DNA from 2 places in the Burkholderia sp. FW306-1C-G01B genome. Region 2 is predicted to be linked to the other one. Evidence: riboswitches for the same ligand, from Rfam matches in the RefSeq annotation. Region 2 holds a riboswitch; the other holds the start of a gene.

Region 1 (8,318 bases), on a different contig from region 2:
CTCGAGCGCGGTGAGCTGCTCGCCGGCCTTCATCAGGCCGATCTCGGCCGTGAGCGACGTGCCCGCGCGGCCCGCGAACAGCAGCGCGGTGACGACGGGCCCAAGCTCGCGCACGAGCGACAGCGCGACCAGGAGGCCGAGCGCCTGCTCGGACCCGTAGCGGTTCAGCGTGTAATACCCCTGCAGGCCGAGCACGAAGCCGACGAACAGCCCCGACACGGCAATGATCACGAACGAATAGTTGCCGAGGAAGTGGATCTGCTTCGTGACAAGCCGCGGCCGGCGCAGCAGCGGAAAGAATTCCAGCACGAGGCGCACGAACAGGCGCGTGCCGTAGCCCGTGCGCTCGAGGCCGCCGATGACGTAACGTCCGATCGCGCTGATCATGCGCGCCCTCCGCCGAGCCCGAAATCCGCTGCAAGCGGCGGGCTCGTGTAGTGAAATTTGAACGGGCCGTCCGGCGCGCCGTCGATGAACTGCCGCACGCTCGGGTCGGTCGACGCGCGCAGCTCGTCGGGCGTGCCCTGCGCTAGCACGCCGCCGTTGGCCAGGAAATACACGTAGTCGGCGATCGCGAACGATTCCGGCACGTCGTGCGTGACGAGGATCGACGTCGCGCCGAGCGCCTGGTTCAGCGTGCGGATCAGGTTCGCGGTGATGCCGAGCGAGATCGGATCGAGGCCCGCGAACGGTTCGTCGTACATGATGAGCTGCGGATCGAGCGCGATCGCGCGCGCCAGTGCGATGCGGCGCGCCATCCCGCCCGACACCTCGGACGGCATCAGGTCGCGCGCGCCGCGCAGGCCAACCGCGTTGAGCTTCATCAGCACGAGATCGCGGATCAGGTCTTCGGGCAGGTCGGTGTGCTCGCGCAGCGCGAACGCGACGTTCTCGAACACCGACATGTCGGTGAACAACGCACCGAACTGGAACAGCATGCCCATCTTGCGGCGCAGCGCATACAGGCCGTCGCGCGTTTGCGCGCCGACATCGGCGCCGTCGAACAGCACCTGGCCGCGGCGCGCGCGCACGAGGCCGCCGATCAGGCGCAGCACGGTCGTCTTGCCGCAACCCGACCCGCCCATGACCGCGACGACCTGCCCGCGCCCGAAGCGCAGGTTCAGGTTGGACAGGACGAGGCGATCGCCGTAGCCAAAGTCGACATCGCGAAGTTCCAGCAGGGTCTCGGTAGGAGTGGGGCTCACGGAGCGGACAGTCCTTTTACGCAGAACGCCGAATTATAGGGCCTGCATTGGAATGATGTCGTGACGCCGTTCCGGGCCCTGCGGTCAATGATTGTCAAATTGTCCGGGAAAACATTGCTGCAATGCAATAAGCGCTGTCCGATAGTCGGCTGCGCCTGTAACCGCACTGACCACCGCGACGCTGCCGACGCCCGTCGCCAGCACGTCCGGCAACGTGTCGAGCCCCACTCCGCCGATCGCGACGAGCGGCGCCCGCGCGCCCGCAAAGCGCGCGTAGCGGGCAATCCGTGCGAGGCCCTGCGGCGGCGCGGCAACGGCCTTGGTCGCGGTCGCGTACACGGGGCCGAGCGCGAGATAGCTCGGGCGCTCGTGCAGCGCCCGCAACATTTCGTAATAACCATGGCTCGACAGCCCGAGCCGCAGGCCCGCACGCGCGATCGCGGCCAGATCGGCCGTTTCGAGATCTTCCTGGCCCAGATGAACGCCGTATGCACCTTCATCTGCAGCGATCTGCCAGTGATCGTTGATGAACACGCGCGCATCGGGATAACGACGCCCGGCCGCGACCGCACGCGCGATTTCCCGGCGCAACGCGTCCGGCGCCGCACCTTTCATGCGCAGTTGCACGGTCCGCACGCCGCAATCGAGCACGCGTTCGACCCATTCGGCGTCCGGCACGACCGGATACAGGCCGAGTTGCGCCGGGCACGGCGCGAACGCGGGCTCGGGCGCGGCCGGCAGCCCGGCGACGCGCGGGAACCGCGCGGCGTCGACCGGCCATGCGTCGGTCGCACGCGTCTCGTCGCCGTCGCGCCACGCCAGCGCGAGCACCAGCGCGTCGACCGGCGCGAAGCCGCAATCGAGAAATGCGGCGAGCGCCGCGATCCAGTCGTCCGCGAGCGGATGCGCGGCGTCGAGCGCGTAGCGCGCGCCCGCCGCATGCAGCACCGCGTCCTGCTCGCCGAATTCGATCGCGACCGCATCGGGCGACGCCGGTCGCGACGCGGCCGACGCGCGCGCCTGCGCGGTGCGGTCGCCGGCCGACACGATCAGCACGTCGCCGTCGGCCGGCACGTCGGGCGCCGCCACGCAAAGCCGCCACGGCGCCGCCGTGCCCGGCCAGTCGCCGAGCCTTGCGCGAATCCGCTCGGCCGCTTCGGCCAGTTCGTCGGCCGGCGGCCAGAATGTATCGGCGAAACGCGCGCCGCTCACGCGCCGCCCCCGTCCTGGTGCCAGAACGGCATCCCGACGACTGGCGTGCTCGCGTGCGCGGTTTCGCGCGCGTCCATCGGCCCGGCGAGATACGCGGCGCGGCCAGCCTCGACGCCCTGCGCAAAGGCGCGCGCCATGATCTCGGGGTGCGTGGCCTGCGACACCGCCGTGTTCAGCAGCACGCCGTCGAAGCCCCACTCCATCACCTGGCACGCGTGCGACGGCACGCCGAGCCCCGCGTCGACGATCAGCGGCACGTCGGGCAGCCGCTCGCGCAGCACGCGCAAGCCGTACGGGTTCACGACGCCCTTGCCCGTGCCGATCGGCGCGCCCCACGGCATCAGCGCCTCGCAGCCGGCGTCGAGCAGGCGCCGACCGATCACGAGATCCTCGGTGCAGTACGGCAGCACCTTGAAACCGTCCTTCACCAGTTGCGCAGCGGCCTCGATCAACCCGACCGGGTCGGGCTGCAGCGTGTAGTCGTCGCCGATCAGCTCGAGCTTGATCCAGTCGGTGCCGAACACCTCGCGCGCCATGTGCGCGGTCGTCACGGCCTCGGCGACGGTCTGGCAGCCGGCCGTGTTCGGCAGCAGCGGCACCGCGTGGCGCTTGAGCAGGTCGAAGAAGCCGGCTTCGGCCGTGCCGCCCGTCATCTGGCGGCGCAGCGCGACCGTCACCATCCCGGGCCGCGACGCGGCGATCGAATCGGACAGCGACTGCAGCGACGGATAGCGCGACGTGCCGAGCAGCACGCGGCTCGCGAAGGTTTCGCCGTACAGCGTCAACGCGTCGGCGGATGTGAGGGACGTCATGTCGTTTTCCTGGAAATGCGGGGACGAACCGGCGGCGCTCAGCCGCCCGCGACGGGGTGCACGACGTCGAGCTTGTCGCCCGCCGCGAGCGCGCGCGCCGCATGCTGCGTGCGCGCGACGAAGTTGCCGTTCAGCGCGACCGCGTACGGCGGACGCGCGCCGTACGCGGCGAGCGCGTCGGCCACCGTCGCGCCGTCGGGCAGCGTCAGGGTCTGTTGGTTGATCTGGATATCCATGAGGCTTCGTCGGATTCGGTCGGCGGCGCGCGTCAGGCCGGCTGGCGCGCGTCGTTGCGGTGGTGAAGGAGCGTCGGCCAGCGCGCGGCGGCGCGCCACGCGGCGAACGCGTCGGCATCGCCGAACGCGCCGCCGAGCGCGGCTTCGGCGAACGCCGCCGCCGCGTGCGCGACTTCCGGCGCGATCATGAAGCCGTGCCGGTACAGGCCGTTGACGGCGAGCGTCGACGCGCCGTCCCAGATCACCGCCGGGCGATGATCGGGCAGCGTCGGCCGGCACTGCGCATTGAGTTCGAGGATGCGCGCCTCGCCGAACGCCGGATGCACGGAGAACGCCGCGCTCAGCAGTTCGAGCGCGGAGCGCACGCTGACGGGCGACATGTCCTCGCCCTCCACCTCGGTCGCGCCGATTACGTAGAGATCGTCCTGCTTCGGCGCGATATACAGCGGATAGCGCGGATGCAGCAGCCGCACGGGCCGGGTGAGCCCGATGCCGGGCGCATGCACGCGCGCGACTTCGCCGCGGATGCCGCGCAGCGCGGGCAGCGCGGATTTCGCGCCGAGCCCGCGGCAATCGATCGTGAAATGCGCGGCGGGAAGGTTCGCATCGTCGATCGCGACGTGCCAGTGCAGGTCGACGCCGCGTTCGGCGAGGCCCGCCGCGAGCGCGCGCAGCGCCTGGCGGTTGTCGAGCTGGCCTTCGCGCGGCAGCAGCAGGCCGCGCGCGAAGCGGCCCGCGAGCGCGGGTTCGGCCGCATCGACCTGCGTCCCCGCGAGCGTGACGAAGCCGCCGTCGAACAGGTCGGCCGGCGCGTTCGCGCGCACGCGCCGCTCGAACAGCGGCGCCTCCGCGCGGTCCGCGTGATGCCAGACGACGAGCGTGCCGTGATGCTGGAAGAATACGGGTTCGGGCAGCTCGGCGAGCCACTGCGGCCAGCGCGCGAGCGACGCGACGCCAAGCTCGGTGATCAGCAGCTCCGCGCTCGCCGCTTCCGCGAGCGGCGCGAGCATCGCGGCCGCGATCCACGCGGCCGACTGCTCGCCGTCCGGGCCGCCGCGCTCGTAGAGCGCGACGCGATGCCCGTCGCCCGCGAGCCGCCATGCGATCAGGCGGCCGACGAGGCCGCCGCCGAGCACCGCGAAATCGGGCCGTGCGGGCCGTGAATCCTGAACGTTCATCGCGCACGCTCCTCGCGAACCGCGCGGGCGCGCACGACGAACGTCGACGCGCACGCGCCATCCCGTGCGAACGCACGCGACATCGGGCCGGGAGCCATGCAAAAGACTGAAGATTGTGCGGTCATCATTCCTTCCGTAACGCGCAATACGCGTACCCAAAAGGACGAAACCGGCAGCAAAGGCCGGCCGGGCGGGACTCGGGCGCTGACCATGTGGGATGGCAGCCAGCGCGGCCCGGCGGGATCAGAAACTTCCCTCGCCGGTATTACCCGGATCGGGTGCGAAGGGTCTTTCTCAGCCTCGCCGCACCGCGCTGAACTTCCGCCGGCCGCATGCAAAGCACCCCTGTTTCGTCGTTGGCCATTAGACCATAAAAGCGGAAAGCGCCGCAAACTGTCCCCCTTGCGGCAAATTCGCCGGAGCGCCGCGCCGCTCTGGCACAATGCCCGCAGGCCGGCCGCGCGAGCGGCCGGTTGCCGCGTCACCGCCGGCCCTTAAGCGCCGTTTAAGACGCGCGGGCGACCATCCGCAGCGCCCGCCGTCAGTCGGCGCCTCGCCCCGGCATGCCGTATCGCGGCGCGCGCCCGGCTTCGCCCGGCCCGCGCGCCGGCTACTCATCAGGAAGCACATGACCCAATCGATCGACCCCGTCCGCTCCGCCGCCTCCGACGCGCCGCAGGACGAGCGCCCGGTATCCGCATGGAGCCTCATCAAGCCCTACTGGGTATCGTCCGAATGGAAAGTCGCGTGGGGGCTGCTGGTCACGATCATCGCGATCAACCTCTGCGTGGTGTGGATCAACGTCCGGCTGAACAAGTGGAACGCCGAGTTCTACAACGCGCTGCAGTCGAAGGACGTCCACGACTTCCCGCACCTGCTGATGCAGTTCTCCGCGCTCGCGTTTGCGTTCATCATCCTCGCGGTGTACGGCCGCTACCTGCGGCAGATGCTCGGCTTCCGCTGGCGCCAGTGGCTCACCGACCGTTTTCTCGGCCAGTGGCTCGGCGATCGCGCGTTCTACCGGATCGAACGCGACCGCCTCGCGGACAACCCCGACCAGCGGATCACCGACGACCTCCAGTCGTTCTCGACCACGACGCTCGCGCTGTCGCTCGACCTGCTGTCGACGGTCGTCACGCTCGTGTCGTTCATCACGATCCTGTGGTCGCTCGCCGGTGCGCTGACGTTCACGCTCGGCGCCACGCCGATCTCGATTCCCGGCTACATGGTGTGGGCGGCCGCGCTCTACGCGGTGGTCGGCTCGCTGATCATCCAGAAGGTCGGCCATCCGCTCGTGTCGATCAACTACCAGCAGCAGCGCGTCGAGGCCGATTTCCGCTTCGGGCTGATCCGCGTGCGCGAGAACGCCGAGCAGATCGCGTTCTACGACGGCGAGAAAACCGAGACCGGCAACGCGCAAAACCTCTTCATGCGCATCCGCGACAACTGGTGGCGCGTGATGAAGTACACGAAGCGCCTCACGTTCGTGCTGAGCTTCTACGGACAGATCGCGATCATCTTCCCGCTCGTCGTCGCCGCGCCGCGGTACTTCGCGGGCGCGTTCTCGTTCGGCGTGCTGATGCAGATCTCGTCCGCGTTCGGCACCGTCAGCGATTCGTTCTCGTGGTTCATCAACAGCTACTCGACCCTCGTCGAATGGCGCGCCACCGTCAACCGTCTGCGCGAATTCAAGCGCGTAATGGGCACGTCGCACCTGAAGGAAAGCCTGTCGCCCGCGACCGAGCACGGCGGCATCAACCTGCACTACGTCGACGCGGCGAAGCTGTCGACGTCGTCGCTCAAGCTCGCGCTGCCGAACGGCAACGCGCTCGCGGAGATCGGCAACGTGACGATCGAGCCGGGTTCGCGCTGGCTCGTGATCGGTAAATCGGGTTCCGGCAAGAGCACGTTCATGCGCGCGCTCGCGGGCCTCTGGCCGTTCGGCGACGGCGCGATCGACGCGCCGGTGGGCGCGCGGATGATGTTCGTGCCGCAGACGAGCTATTTGCCGATCGGCACGTTGAAGGCCGCACTCACCTATCCGGCGACGCCCGACACGTTCAGCGACGACGCGTGCCGCGACGCGCTGCGCGCATGCCGCCTCGAGGATTACGTCGAGCGCCTCGACGAAACCGCGCACTGGACGCGCGTGCTGTCGCCGGGCGAGCAGCAGCGCCTTGCCGGCGCACGCGTGCTGCTGCACAAGCCCGACTTCCTGTTCCTCGACGAAGCGACCAGCGCGCTCGACGCCGACAACGAGGCACGCCTGTACCACCTGTTCGCCGAACGGCTGCCGAAGGCCGCGATCGTCAGCATCGCGCATCGCGAGTCGCTGGCCGCGTTCCACGTCGGCACGATCAACGTCGAGCGCGTGAACGCCGGCGACAAGGTGGCTGCGTGAGCGCACGCGCGGCGCGCATCGTGCTGATCACCGGCGCAGGCTCGGGGATCGGCGCGGCGCTCGCGCGACGGCTCGCGGCGCCCGGCATCGCGCTGGCGCTGCACGCGCGCGGCGCGGACGATGCGGCGCGGGCCCGGCTCGCCGAAGTCGCGCGCGCCTGCTCGGCGGCCGGCGCGCAATGCATCACGCTCACCGGCGATCTCGCCGCGCCGGGCATCGCGGCCACGCTCGTCGATGCAACCGCCGCGCGCTTCGGCGGGCTCGACCAGCTCGTCGCGAACGCCGGCTTCGCCGCGCGGCAGGCCTTTTCCGATCTTTCCGCGGCCACGCTCGCGTCCGCCTTCGCGGCGATGCCCGGCGCGTTCTCCGCGCTCGCGGGCCGCGCGCGGCCGCTGCTCGAAGCGTCGGCCGCACCGCGGATCGTCGCGCTCAGTTCGTTCGTCGCGCATCGCTACCGCGCCGATGCGCCGTTCGCGGCCACCGCCGCCGCGAAAGCCGCACTCGAGTCGCTGGTGCGCACCGCGGCCGCCGAATTCGCCGCGCACGGCATCACCGTCAACGCCGTCGCGCCCGGCTTCACACGCAAGGACCACGGGCCGAGCGCCGGCAACGCCGCCGCGTGGGCGCAGGCCGAACAGGCGACACCGCTCGGCCGGATCGCCGAACCCGACGACGTCGCCGCATTGATCGCGTTCCTGCTGTCGGACGCGGCGCGGCAGATCACCGGCCAGGTCATCCACGTCGACGGCGGCCTGACGCTCTGAAGCGGCATCGCCCCCTCCTTCCCACATACCCGCTGTCCCGCACGAACCTGCATCGGCCTTTTTGGCCGGCCGCATCGCGACCGTAAAATAACCGCCACGCGGCAGCGCGATACGAGACGAGAGGGGGCGGCAAGCATGCAGGCATTCCAGTGGTTCAACGAATTGTCGTCGCGCGAGCGCAAGACGCTGTACGCCGGATTCGGCGGCTACGCGGTCGATGCGTTCGACTTCATGATCTACTCGTTCCTGATCCCGACGCTGATCGCCACGTGGGGAATGACGAAGGGCGAGGCCGGGATGATCGCGACGAGTTCGCTGATCTCGTCGGCAGTCGGCGGCTGGGCCGCCGGCATCCTCGCCGACCGCTACGGCCGCGTGCGCGTGCTGCAGTGGACGATCGCGACGTTCGCGCTGTTCACGTGCCTGTCCGGTTTCACGCATTCGTTCTGGCAGCTGCTCGCGACGCGCACGCTGCAAGGCTTCGGTTTCGGCGGCGAATGGTCGGTCGTG
Region 2 (8,318 bases):
CGCGCTGCGCCAGATGGACACGCAACTCGCGGGCATCGTGCGCGGGATCAAGGCGTCCAGCGAATCGATCTCGGTCGCGTCGAGCGAGATCTCGGCCGGCAACATGGACCTGTCGTCGCGCACCGAGGAACAGGCCGCGTCGCTCGAGGAAACCGCCGCGAGCATGGAAGAGCTGACCGCGACGGTCAAGCAGAACTCGGACAACGCGCGCCAGGCGACGACGCTCGCGACCAATGCGTCGGAGGTCGCCGACAACGGCAGCGAGGTCGTGCAGCGCATGCTCGTGACGATGACCGAAATCAGCGCGAGCTCGTCGAAGATCGCGGACATCACGGGGCTGATCGAAAGCATCGCATTCCAGACCAACATCCTCGCGCTGAACGCCGCGGTCGAGGCCGCGCGCGCCGGCGAACAGGGCCGCGGCTTCGCGGTCGTCGCGGGCGAGGTGCGCAGCCTCGCGCAGCGCGCGTCGAGCGCCGCGAAGGAAATCAAGGAGCTGATCCAGCGCTCGGTCGAGACAGTCCGCGACGGCTCGGCGCAGGCAGAAGCGGTCGGCCGCACGATGGGCGACGTGCAGCAGGCGATCCGCCGCGTCGCCGACATCAACGCGGAGATCTCGGCCGCGTCCGACGAGCAGAGCCGCGGGATCGAGCAGGTCAACATCGCGGTCGGCCAGATGGACGAAGTCACGCAGCAGAACGCGGCGCTCGTCGAACAGGCGTCCGCCGCCGCGCAATCGCTCGAACAGCAGGCCGGGCAGCAGAAGCACGCGATAGCGGTGTTCAAGCTCGCCGACAGCGGCGCGGCCGCACCGGCCACGGCAGTCAAGGCGCCCGCTACCGCGCCGCGTGCACCGGCTCCGCGCCCGGTCACGCGACGCGTCGTCACCCGCCCGGCTGCCGCACCCGCGGCTGCGTCAGCCGCACCGGCGCTTGCCACAGCAGGCAAAGCGGACGACTGGGAAACCTTCTGACCTGCGCAGGTGGCGCGCGGCACACGCCGTGCGCCGCGCGGCGCTCACGACCCGCCGAACCAGTTGTACCCCTGATCGACCCAGTAGCCGCCCGGAAACGTATCGGTCACGAAGATTTCCATGATGTGCTTCGGGTTCTTGTAGCCGAGCTTGGTCGGCATCCGCAGCTTCATCGGAAAACCGAATTCCGGCGGCAGCCGGCGGCCGTCGTAGTCGAACGCGAGCAGCGTCTGCGGATGCAGCGCGGTCGGCATGTCGATGCTCTCGTAGTAGTCGTCCGCGCACTTGAAGCCGACGTATTTCGCACGCGTGTCGGCGCCGGCGCGCGCGAGGAACGCGCCGAACGGCGTGCCGCCCCAGCGGCCGATCGCGCTCCACCCTTCCACGCAGATATGCCGCGTGATCTGCTCCGCGTGCGGCAGCGCATACAGCTCGTCGAGCGTCCACACGCGCTTGCCCGTCACGCGGCCGGACAGCACGAGCCGATACGTCGACGCATCGACGTGCGGCACGTCGTCGATCCCGTAGTACGCGTTGAACGGGAACGGCCGCGTGATGTCGGCTTCGGTGTAGGTCGGCGCGAGCCGGTCGGGGCTGAACAGCCAGGCCTGCACGCGATCGTTCATGCGCGACACTTTCTCGAGGAACGTGTTGACCGACGCATCGTCCTGCAGCGTGCAGCCGGTCAGCATCGTCAGCCCGCCGAGCGTCAGCACGCGCCGGTTGAAAAGCCGCCGCGACGGCATCTCGAGCTCGCGGCGCACGTCGAGTTCGAGCGACTTCCGGTCGAGGGTCCAGCGCGGCTGGCCGCGCCTGTTTTCGGATTCCGACATGATGATTTCCTTCGCCCGCGGCTCGCGGGTCAGCGGCCGCGCAGCATCGCGAGCAGCGAGCGCGGCACCAGCAGCGCCATTGCGACGTGTACGACAAAAAATGCGACGAGCAGCGACATCGCCCAGAAATGCACGACGCGCGCGTTGTCGTAACCGCCGAACAGCTCGCGCAACAGTGGGAACTGCACGGACTTCCAGATCGCGAGCCCCGACAGCACCAGCACGACGAGATCGACGATCGCGGTCAGGTACGCCGCGCGCTGCACCGCGTTGTAGACGCTCAGGTCGGCGTGCGACAACCGCCCGCCGAGCGCGGCGCGTACGTCGCGCCACACGGACGCCGGCGTGACGGGCAGCATCTTGCGCACAAGGCGCCCGGTCGCAAGCGACATCGCGAGGTAGAACAGCCCGTTGCCGACGAGCAGCCACATCGCCGCGAAATGCCATTGCAGCGCACCGCCGAGCCAGCCGCCGATCGTGATGCCGTGAGGAAACGTGAACGGCGGATAGATCGGCGACGCGTCGTAGATGCGCCAGCCGGACAGCGCCATCAGCACGGCCGCGAGCGCGTTGAGCCAGTGGCTCGCGCGCACCCACAGCGGATGGATCGGACGTGCGGGTGGCGTGGCGGCCGCGCGCCCGGTGGCGGGAACGGTTTGCATGATGAAAACTCCCGGAATGAGGCGACGGAGCGCGAGACGGGGCCGGAGACCGGCCACGCAACGCATGCGCTGACGCGCGGCGTGGCGCGTGCCCCGCGTGCCGTCCCGGCACGCAGCGGCGACACGCGCGTCGGCCGCGCTCCGTCCGTTTCCGTCAGTTCGACGGGGCCATCTTGTCGTCCGACTTCGGCTTGCCCATCGAGTCGTGCGACATCGCGTCCTTCTTCATCGCGTGCTTCTTCATGGCGCCCTTCTTCATCGCGCCGTCCTTGGCCATCGCGTCGTCCTTCGCCATCGCGTCGTGGCCCATCGCGTCCTTCGACATCGACGAACCTTCCTTCGACATCGCGTCGTTCTGCGCATACGCGCCCGTTGCGACCATGGCGAAACCGGCGACACAGGCTGCGATCAGTACTTTTTTCATGACATCTCTCCGAAACATGGGTTTGAGGAGCCGAATAGACGGAGGACGTCGCGGGAAATGACAGTCGTTTCGAAAATATTTTTTGAGGGGCTGCCAAAAGTGCCGCAATGCTGCACCGCGCCGTCGTTGTCAGCCGGGCTGCAGGGCCGTGCGGCGGTGTCATGCATCGCGTCTTGCGCGGCAGGCGCGCCGCCCGCAATGCTGCAACTGCACCGCGGCAACCGATCTGCCACCGGTTGAAACCGCCGCAAAGCCAGTGTATCGTGTGCGCTGCTAACGCGGGGGTCCTGCAATGCGCCCGGTCAACAAACCGGCATTGCGGGTGAGAAATACCCTTTGAACCTGATCTGGATAATGCCAGCGCAGGGAAGCGTACGGATTCCGCCGCCATCCTTCTGACGAAATCCGCCGCCTCACCAAGCCTCGTCTCCTGCTTAGCTCGAGCCCCACATTCGCCAAGGGCTCCGGGCAAGCGCCGAAGCGCCTGTCCGGCGCTCACACAGGAGATCGCATGAACGCCAATCCGAAGTTTCTGTCCGCCGACGCCCACGTCGATGCCGCTGCCGTCGCGCCGCTGCCGAATTCGCGGAAAGTCTATGTGACCGGCTCGCAGCCCGACATCCGCGTACCGATGCGCGAAATCACGCAGGCCGACACGCCGACCGGTTTCGGCGGCGAAAAGAATCCGCCGATCTACGTGTACGACACGTCGGGCCCCTACACCGATCCGGAAGCCAAGATCGACATCCGCGCGGGCCTGCCCGCGCTGCGCCAGCGCTGGATCGAAGCGCGCGGCGACACCGAAGTGCTCCCCGGCCTGTCGAGCCGATACGGCCTCGAGCGCGCGGCCGATCCGGCCACCGCCGACCTGCGTTTCCCGGGCCTGCACCGCAACCCGCGCCGCGCGCAGGCCGGCAAGAACGTCACGCAGATGCACTACGCGCGTCAGGGCATCATCACGCCGGAAATGGAATACATCGCGATCCGCGAGAACCAGCGTCGCGCCGAGTACATCGAGAGCCTGAAGTCGAGCGGCCCGAACGGCGCGAAGCTCGCCGCAATGATGGGGCGCCAGCATCCGGGCCAGGCGTTCGGCGCTGCCGCATTCGGCGCGAATGCGCTGGCCGAGATCACGCCCGAATTCGTGCGCGACGAAATCGCGCGCGGCCGCGCGATCATCCCCGCGAACATCAACCATCCGGAATCGGAGCCGATGATCATCGGCCGCAACTTCCTCGTGAAGATCAACGCGAACATCGGCAACTCGGCCGTCACGTCGTCGATCGGCGAGGAAGTCGACAAGATGACGTGGGCGATCCGCTGGGGCGGCGACACGGTGATGGACCTGTCGACCGGCAAGCACATCCATGAAACGCGCGAGTGGATCATCCGCAACAGCCCGGTGCCGATCGGCACCGTGCCGATCTACCAGGCACTCGAAAAGGTCAACGGCAAGGCCGAGGACCTGACCTGGGAAATCTTCCGCGACACGCTGATCGAACAGGCCGAGCAAGGCGTCGACTACTTCACGATCCACGCGGGCGTGCGCCTGCAGTACGTGCCGCTCACCGCGAACCGGATGACCGGCATCGTGTCGCGCGGCGGCTCGATCATGGCGAAGTGGTGCCTCGCGCATCACAAGGAAAGCTTCCTGTACGAACACTTCGAAGAGATCTGCGAGATCATGAAGGCGTACGACGTGAGCTTCTCGCTCGGCGACGGCCTGCGTCCCGGCTCGATCTACGACGCGAACGACGAAGCGCAGCTCGGCGAGCTGAAGACGCTCGGCGAACTCACGCAGATCGCGTGGAAGCACGACGTGCAGGTGATGATCGAAGGCCCCGGCCACGTGCCGATGCAGCTGATCAAGGAGAACATGGATCTCCAGCTCGACTGGTGCAAGGAAGCGCCGTTCTACACGCTCGGGCCGCTCACCACCGACATCGCACCGGGCTACGACCACATCACGTCGGGCATCGGCGCCGCGATGATCGGCTGGTTCGGCACCGCGATGCTGTGCTACGTGACGCCGAAGGAGCACCTCGGCCTGCCGAACAAGGACGACGTGAAGGAAGGCATCATCACGTACAAGCTCGCCGCGCACGCCGCCGACCTCGCCAAGGGTCACCCGGGCGCACAGGTGCGCGACAACGCGCTGTCGAAGGCGCGCTTCGAATTCCGCTGGGAAGACCAGTTCAACATCGGTCTCGATCCGGACAAGGCGCGCGAATTCCACGACGAAACGCTGCCGAAGGATTCGGCGAAGGTCGCGCACTTCTGCTCGATGTGCGGCCCGCACTTCTGCTCGATGAAGATCACGCAGGACGTGCGCGAATTTGCCGCGCAGCAGGGCGTGTCGGAAACCGAAGCGCTGAAGAAGGGGATGGAAGTGAAGGCGGTCGAGTTCGTCAAGACCGGCGCCGAGATCTATCACCGTCAATAAGCGAACGAGCGAACGCGGCGATCCGCACCGGAAACGCATCGCGATGCACGAAGCCCGCTTTCGAGCGGGCTTTTTTACGCATGTCGCGTGCTCTGCGCATGTCGCGTGCCTGCCGGCGCACGGAGAAACAAATGATTACGAAACCGCGCGAGGCTTAACAAGTCCTTACAGCAGCGGCGCGGGACGGCGCGTAGATTGAAAACATGCGTGGCCGCCCGCCGGTCGCGCGTCCTCCGTTCACAACCACAGGACAACGATCATGAAATCGATTCGGCGTATTGGGGTATGCGCGCTCCTCGTCGCAACGGTGACAAGCCTGTCGGCCTGCGATTCGATGACGAGACGCCAGCGCGACACGGCAATCGGTGCGGGTGTCGGCGGCGTCGCCGGCGCGGCGATCGGCGGCAACGCGCTGTCGACGCTGGGCGGCGCGGCGGCTGGCGGCATCATCGGCAACCAGATCGGCAAGTAAAACGGCTAGACGCCGTCTGCCAGACGCGGCGCAACATTTCAATCAGACGGCGTTTCCGCAGTGCGGAAGCGCCGTTTTCGCATGTGGCGCCGCAACACGGGCAGCAGCGATCCGGAAATGATCCGTTACCGTTTTGCACACCGTGTCATCGGCGCGCGGCCTAAGCTTAAGCATCTGCCGATTGCCGGCTCCGCCGGAGAGACATCATGAACAGGACCCTCGTCGCCGCGGCGCTCGCCTGCACGACGCTCGCCGGCTGCTACTACCCGTACGGCTATTATCCTGGCGGCTATTACACGGCGGCACCGGTGCAGCCGGCGCCCGTGTACGTCGAGCCGGGCCCCGCCTACTACTATCCGGCGCCTGCGTACGCGCCCGCTTACGGCCCGGCGTGGGGCGGCTATTGGGGACCGGCGCTGTCGCTCAATTTCGGTTTCGGCGGACGCGGCGGCGGCTGGCGCCATCACTGAACGGCAATACCGCCGGCAGCCGACCCTCCGCCCGCAACCGGCGGCATTCCCGTTTCTTGCCGTTTCTTGTCGTTTCATCGAATCGTGAAACGACGGCGTGGTAACGCGGTGTAAGATCCTCCGCATCCCGTCCCTCTCCCTCCCGATCGATGTCGCCCAAGAACGCCATTCTGCTGACCGTGCTCGCTGCCCTGTGGGGCGCGTCGTTCCTGTTCATCCGGATCGGCGTGATCGATTTCGGCGTCGCGCCGCTGATGGCGCTGCGCGTGGGCATCGGTGCGCTGTTTCTCACCGGCTTTGCGCTGACGCGCTTCAAACCCGCCGATCTCGGCGCGCGGCTGCGCCGTCATGCATGGCCATTGTTCGTCGTCGGCGCGCTGAACTCGGGCATACCGTTCTGCCTGTTCGCGTTCGCCGAACTGACGCTGTCGGCCGGCCTGACGTCGGTGATCAACGCGACGACGCCGCTGTGGGGCGCGCTCGTGGCCTACCTGTGGCTGAAGGACAAACTGTCGCTGCCGCGCGCGCTCGGCCTCGTGATCGGTTTTGCCGGCGTGATCACGCTCGTGTGGAACCAGATCGCGAATGCGCACGACGACACGGGCGCCGGCACGACGGCGCTTGCCGCCGCCGCGGCGCTCGGCGCGACACTGCTGTACGGCATCGCGGCCAATTACACGAAGCGCAAGCTCAGCGGCGTCGACCCGCTCGTCAACGCGACCGGCAGCATGATCGGCTCGACCGTCCTGCTGCTGCCGTTCGCGATCGCCACCTGGCCGGCCGCGTCGGTCGGCGCGCACGCATGGGGCGCCGTGCTCGGCCTCGGCATCGCATGCACGGGCATCGCGTATTTCATCTTCTTCTACCTGATCGCGCATGTCGGCCCCGCCCGCGCGATTACCGTGACGTTCGTGATCCCGGTATTCGGCCTGCTGTGGGGCGCGCTGTTCCTCGACGAACACGTGTCGGCCGTGATGATCGAAGGCTGCGCGATCGTGCTCGTCGGCACCGCGCTCGCGACCGGCGTGATCAAGCGGATTCCCGGTCTGGGGCCGCGTAGCGGCGAAGCGACCTGAGAATCAACGCGCACGCGCTGCCGACCGTCGTGCGGTGACCGCCGACGGCCGAGCGCAACCGGTTCCCCCGGCGCGCCGGCATTCATCCGACGGCAACGCCCGCCCGCGCGTGGGGCTGTCCGCCGCGGGTTTTCCCGCGCCGCCACGCACGCCATGCGGCCACGACGCACGGTCATGCCATCGCCCCATGCCACCGGATTGTCATGTGCTTGCGCGGCGCCCTTCGCTTCGTGGCGGTGATGCACTGCGCTCACTCGGGCGGCGCCGGTCATCGCTGCGCACTGCAATGGCCGCGGCCGCGTACCGCGTGCGTGTGGAGTTTCCCTGATACGCGCGGCGCCGCATTCCCGTTACACTCGGAACACTCATCCGCAGAAGGCGGTCACGATGCCCCACGTTCTTTCGCGTCCGCCTGCGCGTGCGACTGCTCCAGTGTGGCAACGCGCTGCCGCCCCGCCGCTTGCCCCTGGGCACCGTTGACATGAAGTCCGCCCACGACCTATCGCTCGACTCCTTGCTCGAACGCCTCACGCTGACGCCCGGCGGCTGGCTCGCCACCTATCGCACCACGACGCTGCGCAGCGTATTCCAGCCCGTGCTGTCGATCACGCACAAGCGCGTCGTCGGCTACGAGGCGCTGCTGCGCGTCGTCGACGCGAACGGTGCGCTGGTCTCGCCCACCGCCCTCCTCGACAAGACGCGCACAGATGCCGATGCGCTGCTGCTCGACCGGCTCGCGCGCTGCCTGCACACGGCCAATTTCGTCGCGCAGGGCATCGGCGACGGCTGGCTGTTCCTGAACGTGACGCCGCGCGTGCTCGATTCGGGCCTCGTACAGCGCGAGTTCGTCGAGGCGCTGTGCCGGCATTTCGGGTTGCCGCCGAACCGCGTCGTGCTGGAAGTCGTCGAACAGCCGTCGCGCGACGAAGCCGCGCTCGCCCGCACGATCGACATGATCCAGCATC

What was found. A riboswitch is a leader RNA that binds a small molecule or an ion and turns the genes downstream of it on or off. The one in region 2 is predicted to bind thiamine pyrophosphate.
Region 1: it holds a riboswitch for thiamine pyrophosphate, as region 2 does, so the genes downstream of both, AC3WLY_RS26135 (FAD-dependent oxidoreductase) here and thiC (phosphomethylpyrimidine synthase ThiC) in region 2, are expected to answer to the same signal.

Annotation. Positions count from the first base shown of each region.
Region 1 covers NZ_JBYSWZ010000014.1:125,041-133,358, forward strand. Annotated here, with positions in the region: gene mlaE (lipid asymmetry maintenance ABC transporter permease subunit MlaE) at 1-387, opposite strand, end outside; gene AC3WLY_RS26115 (ABC transporter ATP-binding protein) at 384-1,205, opposite strand; gene thiE (thiamine phosphate synthase) at 1,290-2,417, opposite strand; gene AC3WLY_RS26125 (thiazole synthase) at 2,414-3,229, opposite strand; gene thiS (sulfur carrier protein ThiS) at 3,268-3,465, opposite strand; gene AC3WLY_RS26135 (FAD-dependent oxidoreductase) at 3,498-4,643, opposite strand; TPP riboswitch at 4,878-5,000, opposite strand; gene AC3WLY_RS26140 (ABC transporter ATP-binding protein/permease) at 5,272-7,044, shown strand; gene AC3WLY_RS26145 (SDR family NAD(P)-dependent oxidoreductase) at 7,041-7,808, shown strand; gene AC3WLY_RS26150 (MFS transporter) at 7,944-8,318, shown strand, end outside.
Region 2 covers NZ_JBYSWZ010000004.1:99,026-107,343, reverse strand. Annotated here, with positions in the region: gene AC3WLY_RS10000 (methyl-accepting chemotaxis protein) at 1-973, shown strand, start outside; gene AC3WLY_RS09995 (molybdopterin-dependent oxidoreductase) at 1,018-1,806, opposite strand; gene AC3WLY_RS09990 (cytochrome b/b6 domain-containing protein) at 1,836-2,468, opposite strand; gene AC3WLY_RS09985 (pentapeptide MXKDX repeat protein) at 2,623-2,892, opposite strand; TPP riboswitch at 3,163-3,279, shown strand; gene thiC (phosphomethylpyrimidine synthase ThiC) at 3,404-5,335, shown strand; gene AC3WLY_RS09975 (YMGG-like glycine zipper-containing protein) at 5,595-5,807, shown strand; gene AC3WLY_RS09970 (hypothetical protein) at 6,014-6,277, shown strand; gene AC3WLY_RS09965 (DMT family transporter) at 6,427-7,353, shown strand; gene AC3WLY_RS09960 (sensor domain-containing phosphodiesterase) at 7,835-8,318, shown strand, end outside.